2 regions of the Streptomyces sp. NPDC091271 genome follow, and region 1 is predicted to be linked to the other one. Evidence: riboswitches for the same ligand, from Rfam matches in the RefSeq annotation. Region 1 holds a riboswitch; the other holds the start of a gene.
What was found. A riboswitch is a leader RNA that binds a small molecule or an ion and turns the genes downstream of it on or off. The one in region 1 is predicted to bind cyclic di-AMP.
Positions count from the first base shown of each region.

Region 2: linked by a shared signal. The riboswitch ahead of ACIQM3_RS16520 (peptidoglycan DD-metalloendopeptidase family protein) and the one ahead of ACIQM3_RS34530 (transglycosylase SLT domain-containing protein) in region 1 are both predicted to bind cyclic di-AMP.

Region 1 covers NZ_JBIVVD010000010.1:124,275-128,397, reverse strand. Annotated here, with positions in the region: gene ACIQM3_RS34550 (heavy metal translocating P-type ATPase) at 1-1,228, shown strand, start outside; gene ACIQM3_RS34545 (flavodoxin family protein) at 1,303-1,755, shown strand; gene ACIQM3_RS34540 (molybdopterin-binding protein) at 1,833-2,228, opposite strand; gene ACIQM3_RS34535 (hypothetical protein) at 2,397-2,627, opposite strand; cyclic di-AMP (ydaO/yuaA leader) riboswitch at 2,985-3,170, shown strand; gene ACIQM3_RS34530 (transglycosylase SLT domain-containing protein) at 3,175-4,041, shown strand.
Region 2 covers NZ_JBIVVD010000004.1:8,221-12,343, forward strand. Annotated here, with positions in the region: gene ACIQM3_RS16510 (DUF6126 family protein) at 1-10, shown strand, start outside; gene ACIQM3_RS16515 (tyrosine-protein phosphatase) at 20-844, opposite strand; cyclic di-AMP (ydaO/yuaA leader) riboswitch at 1,258-1,418, shown strand; gene ACIQM3_RS16520 (peptidoglycan DD-metalloendopeptidase family protein) at 1,421-2,335, shown strand; gene ACIQM3_RS16525 (SGNH/GDSL hydrolase family protein) at 2,512-3,339, shown strand; gene ACIQM3_RS16530 (TetR/AcrR family transcriptional regulator) at 3,558-4,123, opposite strand, start outside.

The sequences.
Region 1 (4,123 bases):
AGAGGCCCAGAGCGGCAAGGCCTCCGCCCAGCGCCTGGCCGACAGGATCTCCGCGGTCTTCGTGCCGGTCGTCATCGGGCTGGCGCTCGCCACGCTCGGCTTCTGGCTCGGCTCGGGCGCCGGACTCACCGCGGCCTTCACGGCGGCCGTCTCCGTACTGATCATCGCCTGCCCCTGCGCACTGGGCCTGGCCACGCCCACCGCACTGCTCGTCGGCACAGGCCGCGGGGCCCAGCTCGGCATCCTGATCAAGGGGCCGGAGGTCCTGGAGAACACCCGCAGGGCCGACACGATCCTGCTCGACAAGACGGGCACCGTCACCACAGGCCGCATGACGCTGCTGAAGGTCCACGTGGCCGCCTCCACGGACGAGGCCGAAGTGCTGCGCCTCGGGGGCGCACTGGAGCACTCCTCCGAACACCCGATCGCCCGGGCCGTCACCGAGGGCGCCGCCGGGGCCGTGGGCACGCTGCCCAACCCCGAGGACTTCACCAACGTCCCCGGCCTCGGTGTGCAGGGCGTCGTCGAGGGCCACGCGGTTCTCGTCGGCCGCGAGAAGCTGCTGGCCGACTGGTCCATCCAGCTTCCCGAAGAGCTCAGGAAGGCCAAGGACTCGGCCGAGCAGGACGGGCGGACCGTGATCGCGGTGGCCTGGGACGGCGAGGCGCGTGCGGTCCTGGAGGTCGCCGACGCCGTCAAGGAGACCAGCGCCGAAGCGGTCCGGCGGCTGCGCGACCTCGGGCTGACCCCTGTCCTGCTGACCGGTGACAACAAGGCGGTCGCCGCATCCGTCGCGGCCGAAGTCGGGATCGACGAGGTCATCGCCGAGGTGATGCCTCAGGACAAGGTCGAAGTCGTCAAGAGGCTCCAGGCGGAAGGACGCAGCGTCGCCATGGTCGGCGACGGGGTCAACGACGCGGCCGCGCTCGCCCAGGCGGACCTGGGCCTGTCCATGGGGACGGGCACGGACGCCGCCATCGAGGCGGGCGACCTGACTCTCGTACGCGGGGACCTGCGGGTTGCCGCCGACGCGATCCGGCTCTCCCGCAGGACACTGGGCACGATCCGCTCGAACCTGTTCTGGGCCTTCGCCTACAACGTGGCGGCCCTCCCGCTCGCCGCCGCCGGCCTGCTCAACCCCATGATCGCCGGGGCCGCCATGGCGTTCTCGTCGGTCTTCGTCGTCGGCAACAGCCTCCGGCTGCGCGGCTTCCGCGCCGCCGGCTGAGAGGGCGTCCGCGCCGCCGGCCCCCGCGTCCCTCGGCAGGGCGCGGGTATCGGTGAGCGGGTAGGTTCGGGGGCGTGGCCACTCTGCTGATCGTGCATCACACCCCCTCGCCCAACTGCCAGGCGCTGTTCGAGGCGGTGGTCTCCGGTGCGACGACGGAGGACATCGAAGGCGTCCGGGTCGTGCGACGCGCGGCGCTCTCCGCCACGGCTTCCGATGTACTCGCGGCCGACGGCTACCTCCTCGGCACCCCGGCGAACCTCGGGTACATGTCCGGCGCCCTGAAACACTTCTTCGACCAGGTCTACTACCCGTGCCTGGACGGGACGAAGGGCCGGCCCTTCGGCTACTACGTGCACGGCGGCAACGACGTCACCGGCGCCGTACGGGGCATCGAGACGATCACCACGGGTCTCGGATGGCGTCGTACGGCGGACGCTGTGACCGTCACCGGTGAGCCGGGCAAGGCCGACACGGAGGCGTGCTGGGAACTGGGTGCGACCCTCGCCGCCGGACTGATGGGCTGACAGACTCCCGGCTACGGTCGCCTTCCCGCCGCCCGCCTCCTGGGGGACACCTCCGCTCCCGGACGGCAGATGCCGCGTCAGGTGCGGTCGATGTGCACGCTGGTCGACTTCACGCGGGCCGTGGCCTGCATGCCGACCTCGAGTCCCAGTTCCTCCACGGCTTCCCGGGTCAGCAGCGAGACGAGGCGGTGCGGGCCGGCCTGGATCTCGACCTGGGCCGCTACGTCACCCAGCTTCACCGCGGTGACGATGCCGGGGAAGGCGTTGCGCGCCGAGGTGTAGGAGACCTCCTCCTCGCCGGGGGAGGCCTGACCGACCTCGATCGAGAACGCGGCCAGATCGCGGCCGTCGATGAGGCGGCGCCCGCCCTCGTCGCGATGGGTCGCTACCCGGCCGGCGTCCGCCCAGCGGCGGGCGGTGTCGGGGCTCACGCCGAGAAGACGTGCCGCCTGCCCGATGGTGTAGGTCTGCATGCGCTGCACAATATGTTTTAAAAGCTCGCATTTGCAAGGTATCTACGTGATTAGCCCTGCATATGCGAGCCTCTCGCAGGCCGGTGACGCGACCTGCGCGCCTCCGCCGGGCACCCGGCCCGCCGACAGCGAACCCCTCCCTCCCACCCGCCTCCCTCGCCGCCCCGCTCAGTGCGGCCTCCAGGTGAGCTTGCCGCCGCCCACCCACCGGATGACGGCCGGGTCGTCGAGGTCGTGGACCGGAATGCCGGCCGCCGCGGCGGCGATCAGCACATCGGTCATCGCGGTCGCGCTTCCGATCACCTCTCCGTCGATCTCCACGATCCGGAAGGGGGGATTTCCGGGCTGGACGGGCAGGACGGTGATCCGGGGCGCCGAGGCGAGAGGGCTTTCAGTCATAGGCGGATCGGTTCCACGCGGGCGCCCTCGGTATGCGCCTGGGTCTCAGCTGTGAGTCTTATGCCCGATTTGAGGTAGTTTTTTAGAATTAATCCTGTAATCCATAAAAGGCCATTTCGTGTGACCTGGGGCCTTCGCGCGGGCGCAAATCGCCCGAATCGGACTCCGTGACCAGGGTCACTTCATGGGCCCCGGACGCAGGGGTGCGGCAGTCGGTTCCCTTCTGCGCCAAGAGAATCGAGCGACGCGCTGTGGGGTGGATTACATGAATTCGTGAGAATTGATCTTGCGAATGAATTGTGATCATCGCGCCAGGCTTGTTCCTTTCCCTATTTCTCGCCTACGGTCACCATCACTCCGGGCGGAACGCCGAATCCTGCCGCCGTCCGGTTACCCGACCACTTCTCGTACGGCAGGAGCGGGGGACCCAAGTAAGCGCCGATCCGGTTTCCGGAGCGGCTCGGGGTGAAGTCGCATTCGCGTGCGGCCGGGCATCTCCAGCTCGAACCCGACAGCTCACTTCGCAGGCGACGGAGAGGAATTCAGCATGCCCGAAAACGGTAAGCACCGTCGTTTCAGGACCAGTTCGCTCACCCGCGGCATCATCGCCGTGAGCACGGGCGGAGCCGCCCTGGCCCTCCCCGTGATCGGTGCGACCGGCGCCTTCGCGGCCCCGGCCCAGCCGGTCGCCGTGGAAAAGGCTGCGACGTCGACTTCCGTGTCCGGCAAGGGAATTGCCGCGCAGAAGTCCGAGTCCGCCACCTATTCAGTGATCTTGGGTGACACCCTTGCAAAGATCGCACGCGAGCATTCCGTGAACGGGGGCTGGAAGGCCCTGTACGAGGACAACGAGAAGGTTGTCGGCTCAAACCCCGACCTGATTCACCCGGGTCTGAAGCTGACCCTCGGCGGCAAGGCCGAGAACAAGTCGGCGGACAAGGGCGACAAGGCCGAATCCAAGGCCTCCGCCTCTTCCGACCGTGCCGCGGAGGGCGCCGACCGCGCCGACCGTTCGGAGCGCACGAGCACCCCCACCGCCGCGGAGGGCGCTCCCGCCGCCGAGGCCGCTCCGGCCGCCGAGCAGGTCTCGTACACGAACGACCTCGACGGCTGGATCAAGGAGTCGCTCGCCGTCATGGCCGAGCACGGCATCCCCGGCAGCTACGAGGGCATCCACCGGAACATCATCCGTGAGTCCGCGGGCAACCCCCAGGCCATCAACAACTGGGACATCAACGCGATCAACGGCGTCCCGTCCAAGGGTCTGCTCCAGGTCATCGACCCGACCTTCCAGGCCTACCACGTGCCCGGTACGTCGATGGACAGCTACGACCCGGTCGCCAACATCACGGCCGCGTGCAACTACGCCGCGGACAGGTACGGCTCGATCGACAACGTCTTCGGGGCCTACTGAGCCTCGCTGAGACGGGACCGCTGACGCACGGGCGTGTGACAGAGGGACAGAAGTGACGGGTGGTGCGGGTTCGGCGGAACCC
Region 2 (4,123 bases), on a different contig from region 1:
CAAGGGATGACGCCCGGCGTCACGCACCCTCGACGAGTCGCTCACGCAGCTTCGCGCGGGTCCCGTCGCTGATCTTCAGCCCTTCCACGAGATACCGGTCCGTGCTGCCCCAGACCTCGTCGATGGTGTCGAACGCCGCGGCGAGGTATTCGGCGCGGGCGCCGAAGAGCGGATTGAGCAGTTCCATCACCTCTTCGGACATCCCTACCGGTGAGGTGTCGCTACGGCGCACCTTGTAGCGGCGGTGCGCGTCGTTCGACTTGAGGTAGTCGGCCTCGATGGCCTCCTTCTCGACGCCGATCGCGAGCAGGGAGACCGCGATCGACAGGCCGGCCCGGTCCTTGCCCGCCGCGCAGTGCATCAGCGCCGGCACGCTGTCCTCGGCCAGCGCGTGCAGCACACGGCTGTGTTCGGCGGTGCGGTCCTTGATGATCGAACGGTACGAGGCGATCATCCGCCCCGTTCCCTTGCCGTCGGCGAGGATCGAGCGCAGCTGCTGGATGTTCCCGTCGCGCACCAGCCGCCAGAACTCCGCGCCGTCCGCCGGGTCGGAGAGAGGAATGCTGACATTCCGGACGCCGGGCAGCTCCACGTCGAGACCGTCGAGCTTGTGGTCCGCCGCGTTGCGGAAGTCGAAGATCGTGTGCAGGCCGAGCCCGGCGAGGAAGGCGGCGTCGGCCTCCGTGGCGTGGGCGAGGTGGCCGCTGCGGTAGAGGCGCCCGTACCGCACGGTGCTGCCGTCGACGGTCGGAAGCCCGCCGACGTCGCGGAAGTTGCGGACACCGGTCAGATCGACGTCCGCCGGCTCGGGGCCGACCGGCGGGACCTCTGGCAGCTGCGTCACAAGGGCTCCTGGGGTGTCGGGCGTCGGCGCCGCTCGCCGACGGGGGCACGCCCGCGACGATACGACATGGCTGCATCGGACAACTGTCCCGGCCGCCGTGGTCCTGGTCTCCCTGCGCGGACGAGACCGCGCCATGTCCGTATTGGTGTATTTAGCAGAACATGCCCCGCTTGTGCGGGAGATGGGGTGAGGCGGGTGAGCGGGATCATATCCGTGACGGTGTGTGGTGAAGGCGCCGGAGGGTATTCCGGACGCCGTGCGGAAAGCCAAGATCCGTAATCCACGGAGTGTGACGGGAATTCCGCGCGCTGATGAAGCGTGGATTCCGGTCCGGAATCCACGGCTTGTTCGCGACGTACCGGCTCGCTTACGGTCACGGTCAATCCGGACGGAACGCCTAATCCTGCCGCCGCCCGGAATCCGCACCGACTCACGTGTGGCAGGAGCGGGGGAACCAGGTAGGCCGCCGGCCGGAGGGATCCGGTACGGCTCGGGGTAAAGACGCGCACCGCGCGGCCGGGCATCTCCAGTCCGAACCCGACAGCTCACCTCGCAGGCGCCGGAGAGGAAATTTCCATGCCCGCAAAAGGCAAGCACCGTCGCACGAAGACCGGCCCGATCTCCCGAGGCGTCCTTGCCGCAGGGACCGGCGGCGCCGTACTCGCCCTCCCGCTGATCGGCGCCACCGGCGCCCACGCCGCCGAGCAGGCCGCGCCGGCCGCCGAGTCCGCCGCCGCGCACAGCGCCCCGGCCTCGGCGAAGAGCGCCCCGAAGACCTACTCCGTGGTCTCCGGCGACTACCTGGCGAAGATCGCGGGTGACCAGAAGATCAAGGGCGGCTGGCAGAAGCTGTACCAGGACAACCGCGACGTCGTCGGCGAGAACCCCGGCCTGATCCTCCCGGGCATGAAGCTGACCCTCGGCGCCAAGGCGTCCGGCTCCGCCGAGTCCGCACCCTCCAAGTCCGCCCCGTCGGCGGCGAAGAAGGCCGCCCCGGCCGAGAAGAAGGCCGCCCCGGCCGAGGCGACGTCGGCTCCGGCGGCGAAGACCGCCGACTCCGGCGCGTCGGAGGAGAGCACCGGCTCCGGCTGGGCCACCCCGGTCGAGAACGCCAACGTCACCACCCAGTACCGCGCCTCGGGCGCCAGCTGGTCCAGCGGCTACCACACGGGCTCCGACTTCCAGGCGGCCTCCGGCACCAGCGTCCGGTCCATCGGGCCGGGCACCGTGGTCTCCGCCGGGTGGAGCGGCTCGTACGGCAACGAGGTCGTCATCCAGCACAGCGACGGCATGTACTCCCAGTACGCCCACCTCTCCTCGCTCGAGGTCTCGGCCGGCCAGACCGTCACCGGCGGCCAGCAGATCGGCCTCTCCGGCACCACCGGCAACTCCACCGGCCCGCACCTCCACTTCGAGGTCCGGACCGGCCCGAGCTACGGCTCCGACGTCGACCCGATCGCCTACCTGCGTTCGCACGGCGTCTCCATCTGAGACACGCCGCCTGAGGGTGTCATCTCAGGCTGAAGGAGAGGGGCGGTGCGCGCTTGCGCACCGCCCCTCTCCTTATTCCGGCTTTACCAAAAACTGACCGGGTGGTCTTTCTCACCACCCGTCAACCCCTTATTACGGTCGCGTAGGTCACAATCGAAGGTGCAAGATAAGCCCTTGTGGCAGACGATTCGAGAAACAAACAACGAGGCATCATCGGGTCGTACGCAGCGATTGGCGACAGTTTCACCGAGGGCGTCGGAGACGCCGGCCCCGGCGGGACACTCGTCGGTTGGGCAGACCGGCTCGCGGTGCTCCTCGCGGACCAGCTCCCGGGCGCCGACGCGACGGTCGCCCCCGCGGACGACAAGCACGGCAACTTCCGGTACGCCAATCTCGCCGTACGCGGACGGCTCCTCGACCAGATAGTCGAGGAACAGGTCCCCCGCGCCAAGCAGCTGGCACCTGATCTGGTGAGCTTCTGCGCCGGCGGCAACGACATCCTCCGTCCCGGCTCCGACCCGGACGACGTGGCAGAGCGCTTCGAGCGTGCGGTCGCCGACCTGACGCAGGCGGTCGGCACGGTCATGGTCACCACCGGCTTCGACACCCGTGGCATCCCCGTGCTCAAGCATCTGCGGGGCAAGATCGCCATGTACACCGCTCATGTCCGGTCCATCGCCGACCGCTACGACTGCCCGGTGCTGGACCTGTGGTCCCTGCGGTCCGTGCAGGACAGACGAGCTTGGGACAACGACCGGCTGCACCTCTCGGCGGAGGGACACACCCGCGTCGCGCTGCGGGCCGCCCAGGTCCTCGGCCTCCAGGTGCCCGCCGACCCCGACCAGGTGTGGCCTCCGCAGGCACAGCGCGGAGCGCTCGAGGTCCGGCGCGACGACATCCAGTGGGCGCGCGAATACCTCGTCCCGTGGCTCGGCCGCCGGCTGCGCGGGGAGTCCTCCGGGGACCATGTCGCGGCCAAGCGCCCCGACCTGCTGCCGCTCTGACCGCTCGGCGCCGACCCGTCGTCAGGGGCCGGCCAGGGGGAGCGGACGCCGGGCCGGGCCCGGCGGAACGAACCCGTCCGATGCGGACACCCGCACCGGGCGGGCGGGTATCCGCTCCAGGACGCCGCCCGGGAAGACATCGTGCAACGGCAGTGTCTCCGGGATCGAGGGGGAGTCCTACGCCCCGGTGCGCCAGACCTGACCCGCCCTTCGGAGCCTCAGGCGGTCAGGGCCTCGTGGTCGATGCCGAGTTCGCGGGCGAGCGCCTCCTCGGTCCACTGCAGCATGGTGGCCCGGGAGAGCGGACCCGCGTACGACGTCATCTGGACGGCCAGCCCGTCCAGGAGCGCTGTCAGCCGCCAGGCCACGGACATCGGGTCCTCGCAGTGGAACTCACCCGCCGCGGCCCCCTCTTCGATCACCTCGGCCAGCTCGGCCTTCCACTGCTGGTCGAGGTCTCCGGCCACCTCGCGCAGCACCGGGTCACGGAGTGCGGAGGCCCAGCCCTCGATCCACAGCCGCCAGCCCTTGGCCTGTCCGGTCGGCGCGTACCAGCGAACGGCGGACCGGAGCCGCCGGACCGCGCTGGTGCGCCGGGTCAGCAGCTTGCGCAGATGGGCGAGATCGGCCTCCGCCGCGTATGCGAACGCGGCGGCCACCAGTTTCTCCTTGGACGAGAAGTGGTAGAGCACCAGCGCGTTGCTCACCCCGAGAACGGCGGCCACATCGGCGATCCTGACCGCGGACACACCCCGGACCTCGATCTGCTCGACGGCAGCGCGCA